2 regions of the Paenibacillus sp. J22P169 genome follow, and region 2 is predicted to be linked to the other one. Evidence: riboswitches for the same ligand, from Rfam matches in the RefSeq annotation. Region 2 holds a riboswitch; the other holds the start of a gene.
What was found. A riboswitch is a leader RNA that binds a small molecule or an ion and turns the genes downstream of it on or off. The one in region 2 is predicted to bind cyclic di-AMP.

Region 1: it holds a riboswitch for cyclic di-AMP, as region 2 does, so the genes downstream of both, AC58QG_RS36010 (C40 family peptidase) here and AC58QG_RS27725 (stalk domain-containing protein) in region 2, are expected to answer to the same signal.

The regions. Positions count from the first base shown of each region.
Region 1 is NZ_JCAUAO010000020.1:22,395-29,781, reverse strand. Features, by position in the region: gene AC58QG_RS36030 (methyltransferase domain-containing protein) at 1-407, shown strand, start outside; gene AC58QG_RS36025 (YdeI/OmpD-associated family protein) at 446-895, shown strand; gene sugE (quaternary ammonium compound efflux SMR transporter SugE) at 910-1,230, opposite strand; guanidine-I (ykkC/yxkD leader) riboswitch at 1,317-1,418, opposite strand; gene AC58QG_RS36015 (MSMEG_1061 family FMN-dependent PPOX-type flavoprotein) at 1,486-2,097, opposite strand; gene AC58QG_RS36010 (C40 family peptidase) at 2,242-2,712, opposite strand; cyclic di-AMP (ydaO/yuaA leader) riboswitch at 2,716-2,854, opposite strand; gene AC58QG_RS36005 (hypothetical protein) at 3,022-3,840, opposite strand; gene AC58QG_RS36000 (M1 family metallopeptidase) at 3,886-5,892, opposite strand; gene AC58QG_RS35995 (YwhD family protein) at 6,081-6,572, shown strand; gene AC58QG_RS35990 (transglycosylase domain-containing protein) at 6,745-7,387, opposite strand, start outside.
Region 2 is NZ_JCAUAO010000008.1:14,725-22,111, reverse strand. Features, by position in the region: gene AC58QG_RS27740 (sensor histidine kinase) at 1-746, opposite strand, end outside; gene liaF (cell wall-active antibiotics response protein LiaF) at 854-1,630, opposite strand; gene AC58QG_RS27730 (PspA/IM30 family protein) at 1,649-2,305, opposite strand; cyclic di-AMP (ydaO/yuaA leader) riboswitch at 2,461-2,613, shown strand; gene AC58QG_RS27725 (stalk domain-containing protein) at 2,618-3,409, shown strand; gene AC58QG_RS27720 (YjcZ family sporulation protein) at 3,564-3,668, shown strand; gene AC58QG_RS27715 (molybdopterin molybdotransferase MoeA) at 3,898-5,166, opposite strand; gene moaA (GTP 3',8-cyclase MoaA) at 5,198-6,202, opposite strand; gene mobA (molybdenum cofactor guanylyltransferase) at 6,289-6,903, opposite strand; gene AC58QG_RS27700 (MOSC domain-containing protein) at 6,900-7,387, opposite strand, start outside.

The sequences.
Region 1 (7,387 bases), on a different contig from region 2:
CGAAGAGTTGGCCGAAGGGGAATGCTAGCTTTGTGGAAGGAGATGCGTACAAGCTCTCCGAGATACGCGGGGAATTTGATTACGGATTGGCGAACTTCTGGTTCTCCCACATTCCGCGCAATCGGATCGACAGCTTTTTACAAGGTTTCCATGAACGGTTGGGCAGTGGGGCGCAGGTTTTTATCGCGGATAACGTGTATGTACCTGGAAGAGGCGGCGAGCTCATTACCCATGAGGATAGCGAGGATACGTACAAAAGACGCGAGCTAGCCGACGGCTCCAAGCATGAAATTCTCAAAAACTATTTTACGTACGAAGAGTTGAATGACATTTTTCGACCTTTGTCCCAGCATTTGCGTATCTTCGTCGGGGGCAGCTTCTGGTATGTGAGTTATACGATCAAATAGCCACCCCAACTTTCACTACTCCATAGGAGGCATCGACCATGAGTGTAACGTTCCATACGACGGTTATGAAAGCCCAAAATAAGAATGCCACGGGGATTTCCATTCCCGAAGAGGTCATGACCACGTTAGCAGGAGGCAAAAAGCCCAGCGTATCCGTGACCCTGAATGATTACACGTATCGGACGACGGTTGCGGTCATGGGCGGCGAATACCTCATCCCGCTTAGTGATGCCCACAGACAGGCCTCCGGTTTGAAGGCAGATGATCCCGTCGAGGTGACGTTGGCCTTGGATCTCGCGCCTCGCACCGTGGAAATTCCTGCGGATCTTCAATCCGCATTGTCGGAAGTGGATGGCGCTGTGCAACGGTTTGAAGCGCTCGCTTTCTCCAAGCGCAAAGAATTCGTCCGACAGGTCGAGGACGCGAAAACACAAGAGACGCGTCTCTGCCGAATTGCTAATGTTGTCACACAGATAAGCGATGTCTAAGTGCTCGACATCCTTTAGTGCCCTGACGTGAATTTCAGCCCGAGCACACCAACTAGAATCAAAACCATAAACAAGATACGCACTAAACTGATCGGTTCATCAAGAAATAGTGTGCCAATGATAATGGCACCGACTGCACCGATGCCGGTCCAAGCCGCATAGGCGGTACCGATAGGAAGAGTTTTTGTTGCTACTGCTAAGAAATAGAAACTAACGATCATGCCTAGAATAGTAACAATGGATGGGACAAGTCGGGTAAATCCGTTGGAAAATTTCAATGATATGGCCCACACCACCTCAAAAACACCTGCAATGACCAGGTATAACCATGCCATAATGAACACTCCTTCATGTAGATATTATGTCGCCAGTGCCACAAAAAAAACAAAGAAAAGCCCGGGAATATCGCACTGCTGCGATAGACTCCCGGGCTTTTCTCCCTCCGTGACCACAGCGTATCCGCTGTGTGTTTTCCCTTGGACCAGCCGGCGACATGCGCCGCGGAACCCTAGAAAACGACATGCCGTTATTATAGGCTGGCTAACATATCATGTCAAGTTATACATTTTGGCTGCCTAGTTGGCTTTTTCCTACTCTTCCAGCGGAATTCCGTTCAATGCCAGATGTGCGCGGAACATATCCATGCCGTCTGGCTGCTCCTGTTCGGGTACCCACGTAGCGGGATCCCAAATCTTCGACAGCTTGAGGGCGCGACTGCAATGCACAAAGCATTCCTGCACCTCGACGCCGACAGCGGCGATGGGGGATTTCCCATTCAGCTGCATCGTCGCTAGTAGCTCCTCGTCCTTTGTTAACCAAGCGCGGCCATTGACGCGGAGTACCATGTCGACGCCTGGAATGATGAATAAGAGACCCACTTGTGGGTTGGTTAATATATTTTGCATCGAATCTAATCGGCGGTTTCCGAGTCTTTCGGGATAGATGAAGCGGTGTTCATCTAGAACACGAACGAATCCTGCGCTATCGCCGCGGGGGGAAACATCACACAGTCCATTCGCGCCTGACGTAGATAAGTAGAATAAAGGTGATTTGGCGATGAACGCTCTTGCGTGCTCGTCGATTTGGTTAATAACTTTATTTTGTACTGCCGGATGCGGCTCTCCGATATCTGCTCTAATCTCATCAATGGATTGAATGATGCCAGGAAACGGTGGGGATGTACTATCTTTTATGCTGTCCATACATTCTTATCCTTCCTCGAGGCCGAAGGGCCCGCCCATATTTATTCCTTGTAGTATACGCTGATACCCTCGTTCAAATGAATGAAGCCCTGCAAGTCGCTCTTACGAGCAAAGCTTGCAGGGCTTCATTCTGTGCCGAGAACATTACTTGGATTCAGCAGTTAGTTGATTGTAAATATCATCCCATAGAACACGTCTGGCTGATACATACCGCTTCGCATAATAGGATTCGCTCAACTTATTCTTAACAACACCTTGATTGGTAGCGGAGTGAACGAATTCACCATTACCGAGGTACATCCCTACGTGAGAGATGCCGCTGCCATCTGTGTTGAAAAATACAAGATCGCCCTTACGAAGATCACTTTTGTCAACCCAGTAGCCTTCACTGTTTTGTGATTTGGAGCTGTGTGGAAGGTCGATGCCGAACTCGTCGAACAAGTAGGACGTGAAACCAGAGCAATCGAATCCTTTGGTTGTCGTTCCTGCCCATCTGTAAGGAGTTCCAACAAGCTCGTCTACCGCTTTATCCATATTGGATGCTGCGAAAACGCTTCCTACACTAACACTCAAAAACAAAACAAGACTAAAAATAAGACCAACAACTTTCTTCAACTGCTTGTCTCCTTCCGGTGCCTACGAGGTTAGCTGGAGGGTTCGGTTGAAGGTTCCCTATGATCCCTGTCTTGCAAGATCAATTCACCCGGAGTGGTTCCCCCGTTTCCCCATAAACTGAGGAATTCGGCATGAAATATTTGGTTTTTTGATGCTAGTCCTTTTAATTCGTCATAAACAATGAAATTCCTCTTTTTTTATAAGAAAAAAGGCTGAAAATTAGGCGAATCGTTCGGAAAACAGACGAAAAAAAGCCCCTTTCTCATGGAGAAGGGGAGAATGCCTGCCTATTGGCTGTTTTGCTGGATATTAATTGGATATTTTGGCTGAAAGAAGCTGATATTGGGAAGAAATGCCCCAGATTTGGATGAAAATATGGAAGAGAGGATACAGTTGATAAATGATTAGTGCTATCAGTCCCGCCCATAGGTAGGTAGCTGTGACCGTGACCCCTGCCAAAAGTCCTGTGAACACTAACAGAATGATGGCAAGTCCGATAATCGGCAGTGAGTATCGAAAGAAAGAGAAGATCGTCGATGTGATACCTAGCTTGGCCGCGATGGCGAATTGCACATACATAAACAGCAGCTGCAGGAGAAATCCGTAAATCAGTAGACTCAGTATCCAAGGCAGAAGCTTGAGAATGACCTGCTCATAGGAACCGCTATGCCCAAGAACATAAGCAGCTTTCGGGAGGAGCCAGATGAGTGGAAACAGGGTAAGTGCGATCCGGATGAGATACACGAGTAGAAAAGGGAGCATAAGCTTTTTCATCCCGCGAAAGAAACGGTAGCCAGCATTCTGGTGAGCGTGCGTGAGTGAATAATAAACACCGCCATTTAAGAGAGGCGTCAGCAGCATGCGAGCACACAAGAGAGCACCTAGCCACCATAAATAGGAATAGCTGAGATCTGTTTTAATTAACTGGAACTGGCCTTCAGCTAGAAAGATCTGCAATGCCTGCTTGGGCTGCTCGGCGCCAGGGAACCGATGCATGAGGGGGACGAGTATTCCCTGCACGAGTTTATACAGGAGAATACCCCAGCCCATCTGATAAAGGAATAAAATGATCGTGGCAAAGGGCTGTGCCATAGCTGCCCTGAAGCCTGATTTGATATAGGTGGCCAACGAGGGTCCCTCCTCAGAGTTTGTCATGAGACGTAAGCCAAGTCCTTACCAGGCGACTGAGCCGAATATGGCTTGCAGGAACTGAATAATGCCGAGATTCCACCGAATTTGCCACTTTGTATTTAATTGGGTTTGATAAAAGTTGTTGATGTGCTTATTTTCGAGAATGAGCGTGTACTTGGGATCAATGCGCACCCAGTCGACAGGGGAGGCATGCGTTAATTTGAACTCAATGCTGCCTTCCTTACCATCCCATGTTTTATCTAACGTTGTACCATCTGCGAAGTGGAACTGGACAGGCACTTCCGGTGAGTTGCCGCCATGCTTCACGATGCGGACCGTGCTTTCGTAAGTCTCGGACCCCTTGCTGCCCTGAGGCTGGACGTGTACACTCTCGACAGAATAATCCATCATCATACCGCCATAGACATACTGATTAAAGAAATCATCCCACTTTGTTTTGCTGACATCCTCCACAACTTGTTGGAAGTCCTTCGTAGAAGGGTGCTTGAACTGCCACCTTTGGAAATAGGTTTTCATAATACGGTCCATCACCTTCGTACCGACTTGCTGCTCAATTGCTTTCAGCACGAGCTTGCCACGCGTGTACACATTTTCTGCATACTGATCATGACCTTTGTAAGCCCATGCATCCTTCTGCAGCCCATTGGGTGAGGTAATATAACTGGATTCGACAGGCAAATTAGGTACATCCCCATATTCAGCTTCCATGACTTTATCCTCCGCATAAGAGGTGAAGCCTTCATCCAGCCATGCTTCTTCGAATTCATTGCTGGCAACGAGTCCATAGAAGAATTGGTGGCCGATCTCATGCACGACGACGCGTTCCAGCTCTAAGTCGGGATCCTTGTCGCTGGCACCCCAGGCAGTAACCAAAGTCGGATATTCCATGCCGCCCGCGCCATTCCCGCCCGGAGGCGGCACTACGATAGAGAGGGTAGAGTAGGGATACGTTCCGTACCACTGACTGTAACGTGAGAGTGCTTTTTTGGCTGCATACATGTAGCGATCCTTTAAATCTTGATGATTCGGATCGAGGTATAGCTTGATCTTGACCCCAGGAATTTGTGGTGTCGAGAAGGGCTCTTCCACATAGATGAAATGCGGAGAGGCCGACCAAGCGAAATCATGGACATCCTCGGCATAAAATTGGTACGTCTTGGTGCCCTTATCCGTCACAGCAGGCTTCACAGGAAACCCTGTAGCGGCCACAATGTAATTCGCAGGCACTTGGATTTTCACATCATACATGCCGAAATCAGCATAGAACTCGGAATTGCCATGGTATTGATGAAGATCCCAGCCAGGTTCAGTCCGGCCCCTTGTTCCCTTACGTTCATAGGCGGCAACCTTCGGAAACCATTGTCCAGCCATAACAAAGTCATCGACGTACCCCATTCTGGCAAAAGCTGCAGGCAGCTTAACAAGGAATTCGGTTTTGATGGTTACAGTTTCTCCAGGTCCTACGGGCTTAGATAAAGGGATTTTGATCAGTGTATGGTCGTCCTTGTTGCCATCATCCGGCTGCACGAACGACATCCGCTTGGTGAGATCATCACCCGTATCCGACTTCACAGAGAGCAGTTCCATACTTCCGCCACTCTCTGCCTTCGCTTCATCCTCCCGCAGCTTACCTCCAGACTCGCGCATGAATGTCGTTTTCTTCGATGCGAAAGCATTCGGATAGAGGTGCAGATACATTTCTTGTACAGGAACAGAGCCTGGATTTTCCCACGTGAGCGTTTGTTGTCCTTGGAGCTGTTGGGTTTCTGGTGTGTAGGCAACGTTCATGTGATATTCGGCAATACGATAACTAAGTGGTGTTGAGGTTTCTAACGGTTTGCCATTACCATTATCTGCAGGCTGCATGTCCGGTGTCTTAACAATAGGTACATCTTTAGAGACGACAGGAACAGTCCCTCTTGGTGTGGAGGGGAGCAAGGTGTTCGTTATTAACACTGCGCCGGCAGCAAGGAGCATGACAGCAAACCACTGTACCTTGCGGCTATTGAATAGAGCATTCATATCCATGAGATTCACCCCGCCTAAACAAGCATCTACAGCATGTATATGTAGACAACCTAGGGAATATTTCTGCGAGGTGAAAGAAATGTTTAGAAATGGGAATGGGAGACACCGCCCCTTGTTCTAATGGATGACTTTCGCTACAATGAAAGCAAGTCGTCATTTTAACTTTATGTAGAGTGGAAGGTGCCCTTATGGAAGCGGATAAGAAGAAGCTAGCCTTAAATATAGTAAGTTCAAAAGTGAATCACAAAGGCTTCGGTGCAGGAGCCATTGATCTTAGTAACGTCTCCGGCATTATTATTGATGGGGATGAAGCTTATCTGGATGAAGGAACACTGCATGCTAAGAGTAAGATCGAGAAAGGGATTAAATTCTCCACGAACAAGGAGGATGTCCCTAATGGTCGTAAAGCGTGGATCGTGTGGGTAGCGGTTGATCGCACAGAGGATGGCGCCTACTATGCGGGGATGTCTGCTTGTGAGATGTTAATCGATACGGAAGCGCGCCGCGGATGGAAGATTCTTGCGGAGCACGTGAACAAAATGGACGGAGCTATGAAACGTAAGTTTATCCTAGAAGGATTGTCGGACAGTGAGCGGGGAGCCCTTCGAAACACACTGATTGCACATAATGAAGACTGGTGGAACCGCTCGGATCAAAGCCTTAAGGACGCACTCTCCTAAGCTTTCCATAGCGAATATGGAGAATATGAACATTATGTGTCATCCATTGTTACACAATGTCGAAGCGGGTATACTAGACCCTAGTGTATGTTACCTCATATACTAGGACAGCAAAAAGGCAGGACTAAGACGCGCTTAGTACTGCCTTTTTGTGTTTTCATTTAGAGGAATATTAGTCGTTCCACCAACGTTTAAGATCATTCCACCAAGAGCCGTTGTCCCCTTTGGAACCGGCTTTTTGACCGCTCGTCGCATCCGGATTGGCAGGCTTGCCAGTACAATACGTCGTAGGCTCCGTGCCAGCAAGGAAAGCTTCCATTTTGGCGTTCGGACAGTCCTCATTGGATAATTTGCCGCTCACAGGATCAATGTACACGGTCGATACGCCCTCAGGGATTGAGAACATCTTCGGCGGAATAGCATCCAAGGTCTGTTCCGTGAAATCCGCGAAGATCGGCGAGGCTAGGTGTGATTCCACCGTTGAAATATCGCGGCTCTTGTCATAGCCCACCCAGACCGCGGTGGAAAGCTCAGGTGTGAAGCCGACGAGCCAAGCATCCGTATCGGTCGTACCCGTTTTGCCGGCAATCGGCCGCTTTATTGTACTTGCGACACGGTTACCCGTTCCGCCCTCTTCGAACACGCTTTCCATTAGATTGGTCATCACATACGCAACCGCAGGTGGAATAACTTGCTCCTCCGCAGGCGTCGCTTCATATAAGACGCGGCCATTCGCATCTTCGATTCGTAGGATGGCCGTTGTTTCATGATGTATCCCTTGATTCGCGATCGAGGAAAAGGCTGAAGCCATTTCC
Region 2 (7,387 bases):
ATTTCATCATCCATATCCCAGCTAATCGCCATAGGGACCTTGGCAGCCAGCTCTTTTAAGAGCTCAACAAGGCCTTCGGACAATCGTTTTCCTTCGAGATGGATCGGTCGCAGATGCAGTAATAGGGCTCTCATTTCGGATTGAGCGACGGAGGCCATTTCTTCAATCAGATGAATTTGCCGCTTCGCTTTCTCGAAATCCTTATCCAACGTTCGACCTACAGCTGTCGCAGTCATTGAAATAGCGAACAATTGCTGACTTACCGCATCATGCAGCTCGCGTGCCAAACGCTGGCGCTCTTCAATGACTGCGGCAAGCTTGGCTTTTTCGGTAAGCTCAGCATTACTATTGGAGAGTCGTTGGAGTGAGGTCACTTGCTCCTCCCATCGCTTCATAATACGGCTGAGTTGTTCGCCTAAACGTCCAATTTCATCATCTTCCCCGTATTGAAAGCCTTCACGGGCAAATGTCCCTTTTTCTAATAAAATCATCGTTTCCATCATCGGCTCAAGTCTGCGTGTCACCTTAGAGCTGTTCCAATATCCGAACACAGCACCAATCACACCTAGAATCAACAGGGCCATGAATGAAAATTTAACCCCCTGCTGCCAGCTGGAAAAGGGTTCAATCAAATGCCGTGAATTCAAAAAATAAAGCATAGCACCGAAAACAGCGAAGCTAAAGAGGATGGCCTCCCCCATGCTGCGCCATATCATATTCGTTAAACGTCGTTTGTAGCCGTCCACGTGGTGATGAACCCCCTTGAAATAAACGGCTATACCGTCCAATAAGGATGGTTTCGTTTATCTAAAATATAGTCCATGTAATGTGTGAAACAATATTTCCAAGAAATTTACAATACTTTGACCTTGATATCTCCTACGATAAAAGAGAGCACGAGTTTCACCCGATGGTCGCAATGTTGATAATTCTCCGATTGCCATACCACTTTGTTCATCACACCTGTTTCACGCTCTTCAGCGATATGAAGCTGACCGAACATGACAGAAGCTGTAACGGAAACGCCGATATCATCAGGTACCTTTATATCAATATCCCCTACAACGCCCTGTAGGATGACTGTCGTTTCCTTTTGTTCTAAAATGGCCAACGAGAGATCAATATACGTCTCCCCCACCAAATACCATGTCGACGTATTTCGCAGAATCCAAGGCTCTCGGCCGAGGCGAACGCTATCAACAATCTTTTGCTTTTGTATATAAGAATCATCCTTATGAACCTGTTTAGATCGAATAAAAAAGAACCCTAATGAAATCAACACAACTGAAATGACAATTGCGAGATGATCACCAAATAAAATAACGGCACCAATCCCCATCAACACATAACCCTTGCGCTCTTTGCGTGAACGAACACGATGAATGCCCAGCAGAATAAGGATTACGGCCATAATGGGAAAAAAGCCTATGGTATGATCTAGAAGCAAAAAAACACCGGCTCCAATCAGCACAAGCGCTGTATTCCGGCTGCGGTTATTTTTCATTTCTTCTCCCATCGATGCACCTCCTCTGGCTGCCATTTCACTTTCGTTCATACGATTCCTAGCATACCATAAGAATGGACGACCTCCAAGATGCAAATCCTTATAGGGCAAGGCTTTGCTTTTCATGGAGGTCACGAGCCAATGCTATTTCCGGTTGTGCGGATCCCGCTCATCGCGAGCACGCTGCTCCTGTTGCCACTCATGCTGCAGTCGGGTACGCAGCGCGCGCAGTTCATGCTGAAGGTTGTCTCCGGCTTCCTTCAGCGTCTCCTTCGACAGGCGGCCCGCCACGCGGAGCCCCTGCAGTGCCTCCCGGCCGAGCTCGCGGCCGGCGACCTCCAGCTCGCGCCATGTGTCGCGAGCCTCTTTCCCGTGCAGCCCGCCATGCGGCTGCACATCCTCGGCTGCGTGCCCGGCACGCAGTCCGCGCAGTTCCTCTGCGAGCGCCAGGCACAAGTCCTGGCTGCTCGCGTACTGCGCGCGGTAGTGCTCGCAAGCGGCTTCCTCGCGCAGCTTCTCTTGCAGAGCGAGCCGCGCGAGATCCTCTTCGCCGGCGCGCATTGCAAGCTCCGCTTGCTCGCCGCGCAGCTTCGCCATCTCTTCCGCTCTCGCGATGTGACTACGCAGCGCAATCGTGGCCTGGAGCGCATCGTCATAGCGCTCCTCAAGCTTGGCAATGGTGCCATCATCATAGGTACCTGGATTCGTTTTGCCTATAGTCTCCTGCCAAACGGTTTCAGCCATTTTGCCAATACGGTCAAATATATTAGTAGGATCAATTTCCCGATTCTTATTATTCATGTCAAATCGCCCCTCACCCTTCATCATACTCCTATCGTAGCTCAATCACAGACGTTCTAAAACCGACTATCGACCGTTTTTGAACCTAGACCTAAGTCTAGTATGAAAGGGCATAACCATATATTGGTCGTTGTTCAGGCATGTCTGTGATGATAAAATATTTGAAGCCGAGTCTGGTGCATAAATTTAGGCACTGGTACGGGGGACGAAATACTTGGGGTGAATATTTGCTTCGGCTTGGAGCAGACTAGGGAGAACCTTCTTCCCGAACCCGTCAACTAACCTCGAAGGCTCATGAAGGAGGATTACCAATTGAATAAGCTTATCAAAGGGTTAACTGGCCTTGCTGTTTCTCTAACAGTATTGGCAGGAGGCTTTCTTTCCCCATTTACAGCCCAAGCAGCTGAAATGGAAGTGAAAGTGCAAGTCAATGATGACCTGATCCATTTCCCTGATGCACAGCCATTTCTGGATGGCAACCACACGACCCAAGTTCCACTGCGGTTTGTGACCGAGAAGCTCGGTTATACGGTGAATTGGAAAAAAGATGGAAAACAGATTGAAGTAACACTAACTAACAATCAACATACGATTACCTTGGTTTCAGGTCAAAAAGAAGCCCTCGTTGATCAGGAGACCGTCATCTTAGATGGCGCTTCCCAGTATCAAAATGGGCGGGTTTATGTGCCGCTTCGCTTTCTGTCCACGGCTGCAGGTGTACCTGTACAGTGGGATGCGAGCAGTAAACTGGCCATCCTGAGTAAAGATGGCGGAAAGCATGCACCTGATTATCAAGTTTTTGAATCTACAGCTTATTCAGCAGATCCTTCTGAAAATGGTGGATACGGGGCCTTTGATTACTTGGGTAACCCACTTGCGATCGGCACAGTTGCTGTTGATCCATCCGTAATTCCACTTGGTACCAAACTTTATATCGAAGGTTATTCATTTAGTGGTCTTCCTACTGGCGGAATGTACGCTTATGCAACGGATACCGGCGGTGCCATTAAAGGTAAGCGACTGGACATCTTTATCCCAGGCTCGAGAAAATCACTGCAAAGCTTCGGCATTCAGAAAATTAAAGTGTACCAAATTCCGAATTAATTGAGCAAAAAGCTGCCTTGTGAACCACACAAGGGCAGCTTTTTTTGTAGGTGATTGATCCGGTCAATAAGGGCATTCGTCCAATCAATAGGTATTTCCCCTACATATGTTATATAGTGTTTAACCCACATTAATTCAAGCCGGAGGGGATACTATGTCAGCTGCAGTTGGTTGTGGAACGCCAGGATACGGAAATTCCGTAGGTGTTATTCTTGTTCTTTATGTACTGTTGGTCATCATTCTTGCTACATTCTACTAGGACCATCTTCCGTTAAGTATTTACTTTGCAAATAGCCCTGCCTGTTGAAACTTCTAGGAATAGAAGCTTTCAGCAGGCGGGCTTTTTCATTTCAAATTGATACCACTTGTTCGAAAAAAAAGCGCTACAGCTGACCCTCCTGATAGACGGTTACTTGTTAGCGCCAAACTTCTGTTGATATTGGTTATATCATTTCATGAATACATGTATAAACGTATAAGTTCATCTATTAACGTGTTGTATAAACCTTCACACTATCACCACGCTGATACCCTTGACCTCCGGCAGGAAGCCAGATCAAGCAATCCGCATCTTTAATCGACACCATGATACTCGACTTATCGATGCCAGCAGGTCTGACCCATATAGACCCTGCCTCGACACGTTTGGTCCCCCGAATATAACGGGGATAGGCAGAGGGTTTATCATAAGTCACATCCAGAAAGGCCGTAAACTCTTCTGCCTCAGGACGCTGACTCCCTAACATCGTCTTAATAATCGGCTTTGCGAATAGTTCGAAGCCAACGAACGATGCGCCTGGATTACCAGACAACGCTACTAGCAGCTTATCCTTCCAGAAAGCAGCACTCGTCGGGGTACCTGGCCGCATTGCCACCTTATTGAACAACAGCTTTCCGTCAAATCGACCGAATAACTCGACAAGGACATCATAATCACCAACAGAGACACCGCCAGAAGTGAGAATGAGATCCACATCAGGCAATACAGCCTCAATAGCGGCTTCCACCTGCTGAGGATCATCAGTGAGCGCTGGCATGATCAAAGCCGCTCCACCTGCTGCCTCTACTTGTGCGGCTAGCATGTAGCTGTTGCTGTTGCGTATTTTCCCAGGCTGCATTTCCTGTTCGACGGGTAAGAGCTCCGAACCTGTTGAGAAAATAGCCACCTTAGGCTTTCGGTATACCTCAACCACGGAGTACCCAAAGGTTGCCAGGATCGCAGCTTCCCCCGGACCAATCTGATCCCCACGTGCAATTACGAACTCCCCACGTACAACTTCTCCGGCAATCGGGGTTATATTACTTGCTTCTTGCACATTTTTCTTAATCCGTACCTTGGCGTCCATGGATGACAAGGAAGCATCCTGCAAGGAATCCGTCATCTCCAGCATCACAACAGTGTCTGCGCCATCTGGAACAGGCGCCCCCGTCATGATACGAGCAGCCATCCCTTCTAGAATCGTAAGTTGGGGCATGGTTCCGCTTGGAATCCGCTCAATGACTTGTAGCACAACCGGTGTGTCAGGAGTTGCTGATGCAATATCCTGAGAACGAACAGCATACCCATCCACGCCTGATCGTCGGAAATGCGGAACATCATGATCCGCGTAAATATCGTTCGCCAACCGTCTTCCGAAAGACCTTGAAAGCGAGACAGTCTCCGTCTCTGTGGGTTTAACGTATGTGTAAAGTTCGGCTCGCGCCTCATCGACCGAAATCACTTTACGGCCAAACCTAAGCTTCATTTCGCTGCTCACTCGCTTCCCATGCCTCCCTGTGCCCGTTGCGCTAGCCGCCGATCTGTGACATCCGACGAATAGTTGGTGTATGCGACTGCTCTTCATTCATCAAAGCCTGAGCCATCTCGTGATTTTGTGGTTTAATATCCAGTGCACGGAAGAACAAATCTTCTACCGCTGCATCATCCCCAATATACTTACGTACGTTGAACTCATCGGACCAGTATAAGCAAGGCTTGATATTGCCATCTGCGGTCAGCCGCAGTCGGTTGCAGGTTTCACAGAAGTGATCGCTAATCGGATGGATAAGGCCGAATGAACCTAGTGCGCCTTCTATACGATAATTCTGTGCGGGGCCGTTGCCATAAACCGCATTAGAAGCGGTTGCCTCCCAGCCCATTTCCTTACAGCGGTCAAGAACTGTCGTAAGAGACAGATACCGCTTTTTCCAATCCTCGTCTTGATGACCGATCGGCATATATTCAATAAATCGCACCTGAATCGGGCGATCAATCGTCATTTGTAAGAAATCAGCGATTTCGTCATCATTGATCCCTTTCATGAGTACCACATTCAATTTAATCGGCGTAATGCCTACACGATATGCTTCTTCAATGGAGGCTAACACGCGACGAATATCCCCCCCGCGGGTGATCAGTGAGAACCGATCTGCTCTTAATGAATCCAAGCTAATATTTACACGAGTTAACCCTGCTGCCCGAAGCTTCTCAGCCCGCGACGCAAAGTAAATCCCATTTGTAGTCAATGCTATATCTTCAATACCGGGAATTTGAGATAGCCTCCCGATCAACTGCTCTAGGTTTTTACGAACAAGAGGCTCTCCGCCAGTTAATCGCAATTTACGAACACCAAGTCCAGCTAACACACGAACAATCTCAGTTATTTCATCAAAAGTTAACAGCTTCTCATCCGGTTCAAATTCCATTCCTTCTTCCGGCATACAATAGACGCAACGCAAATTACAACGATCTGTCACTGAGATGCGCAGGTAATCATGCATCCGCCCAAAACGATCCAATAGCAGCTTTGGCATAGGAGTTCACCTTCTCTCTCTGTCCATTATGGCATATTTTCTAACAAAATCCTAGATTCTTAAAGTATTTTATCTAGGGAAATGAATTACAATGGTAGATTATCTAACATGTCTTCGTATTCTTCAGGCGTATTAATATTGGTTGCGAAATTTGTTCGGAGCCCACTTTGCACAAAAAAATCCGAATCGACAGACTGCCAATCCAAGTGCTCAAGCAACCCCATTAAACGATAGTTTTGTTGCTGCAGTAGGAGTTCAGCCTCAGGGCCAACCTCTCTGGCGTAGATCCCGTGAAGGGGGTGCAAACGGCCCGCTATTTCGGGAATAACCGCATCCACATTCGTCTCTCGACATACCTCCACCATGGCGTTTGCTGCCTCGCCAGAAATAAAAGGCATATCGCAGCCAACAATCCATAAGTGAGTCGCAAGCGCGACCTTGGAGGCGGCATGAATCCCGCTTAAGGGTCCCTTTTGGGGATAGAGGTCACTAACACACGTCACTTCTATATCGGTTACCCCAGCGAGCACAGGCTGTAAGGTTTCGACTTCATTGGTCACTACAATAATCTGCCCACAGCAACGCGACATTTCTTTCAATTGTCTTAGAAGAATTGCTTCCCCTTGCACAGGTAAAAGAGCCTTAGGCTTCCCACCCATACGGCGATTCAAGCCTCCGGCAAGTATAACGCCAGTGATCATGTTTCAATCTCCGTCAATCGTTTCCTAAACGATTGCTTCCAGCTACCTGAAAGTGCTTCGACAGCAAGAACTCTTTTAACACCTTCGATATTGAACTTATCATGATATTTAATCTGATTGGCGTACGCAACCGTCACACCCCCTTCATCTCTGGCAAGAAGTCGCAACTCCGAATTAGGTGCGATGCGCCCCTCTTGCAGCACACGAAAATAATAACCTGTATACCCTGTTTCCTGAACATGAAGAGTGGCTTCTGGCCAATTCATGCGCTTTGCTAATTTATGACAAGGCTGCCTAGGCTGTGAGACTTGAACGATCACCTCATCAATGGCGAACGTATCCCCAACACATACCTCATGCTCCTGCATACCGCGAATTGTTAGATTTTCACCAAAGGTAGCAGCGTCCAATTTATGCCCCCTGAGCGTTTCCCAATAGGCATAATGCTCTACAGGATATACACAGATGGCCTTATCCATGCCCC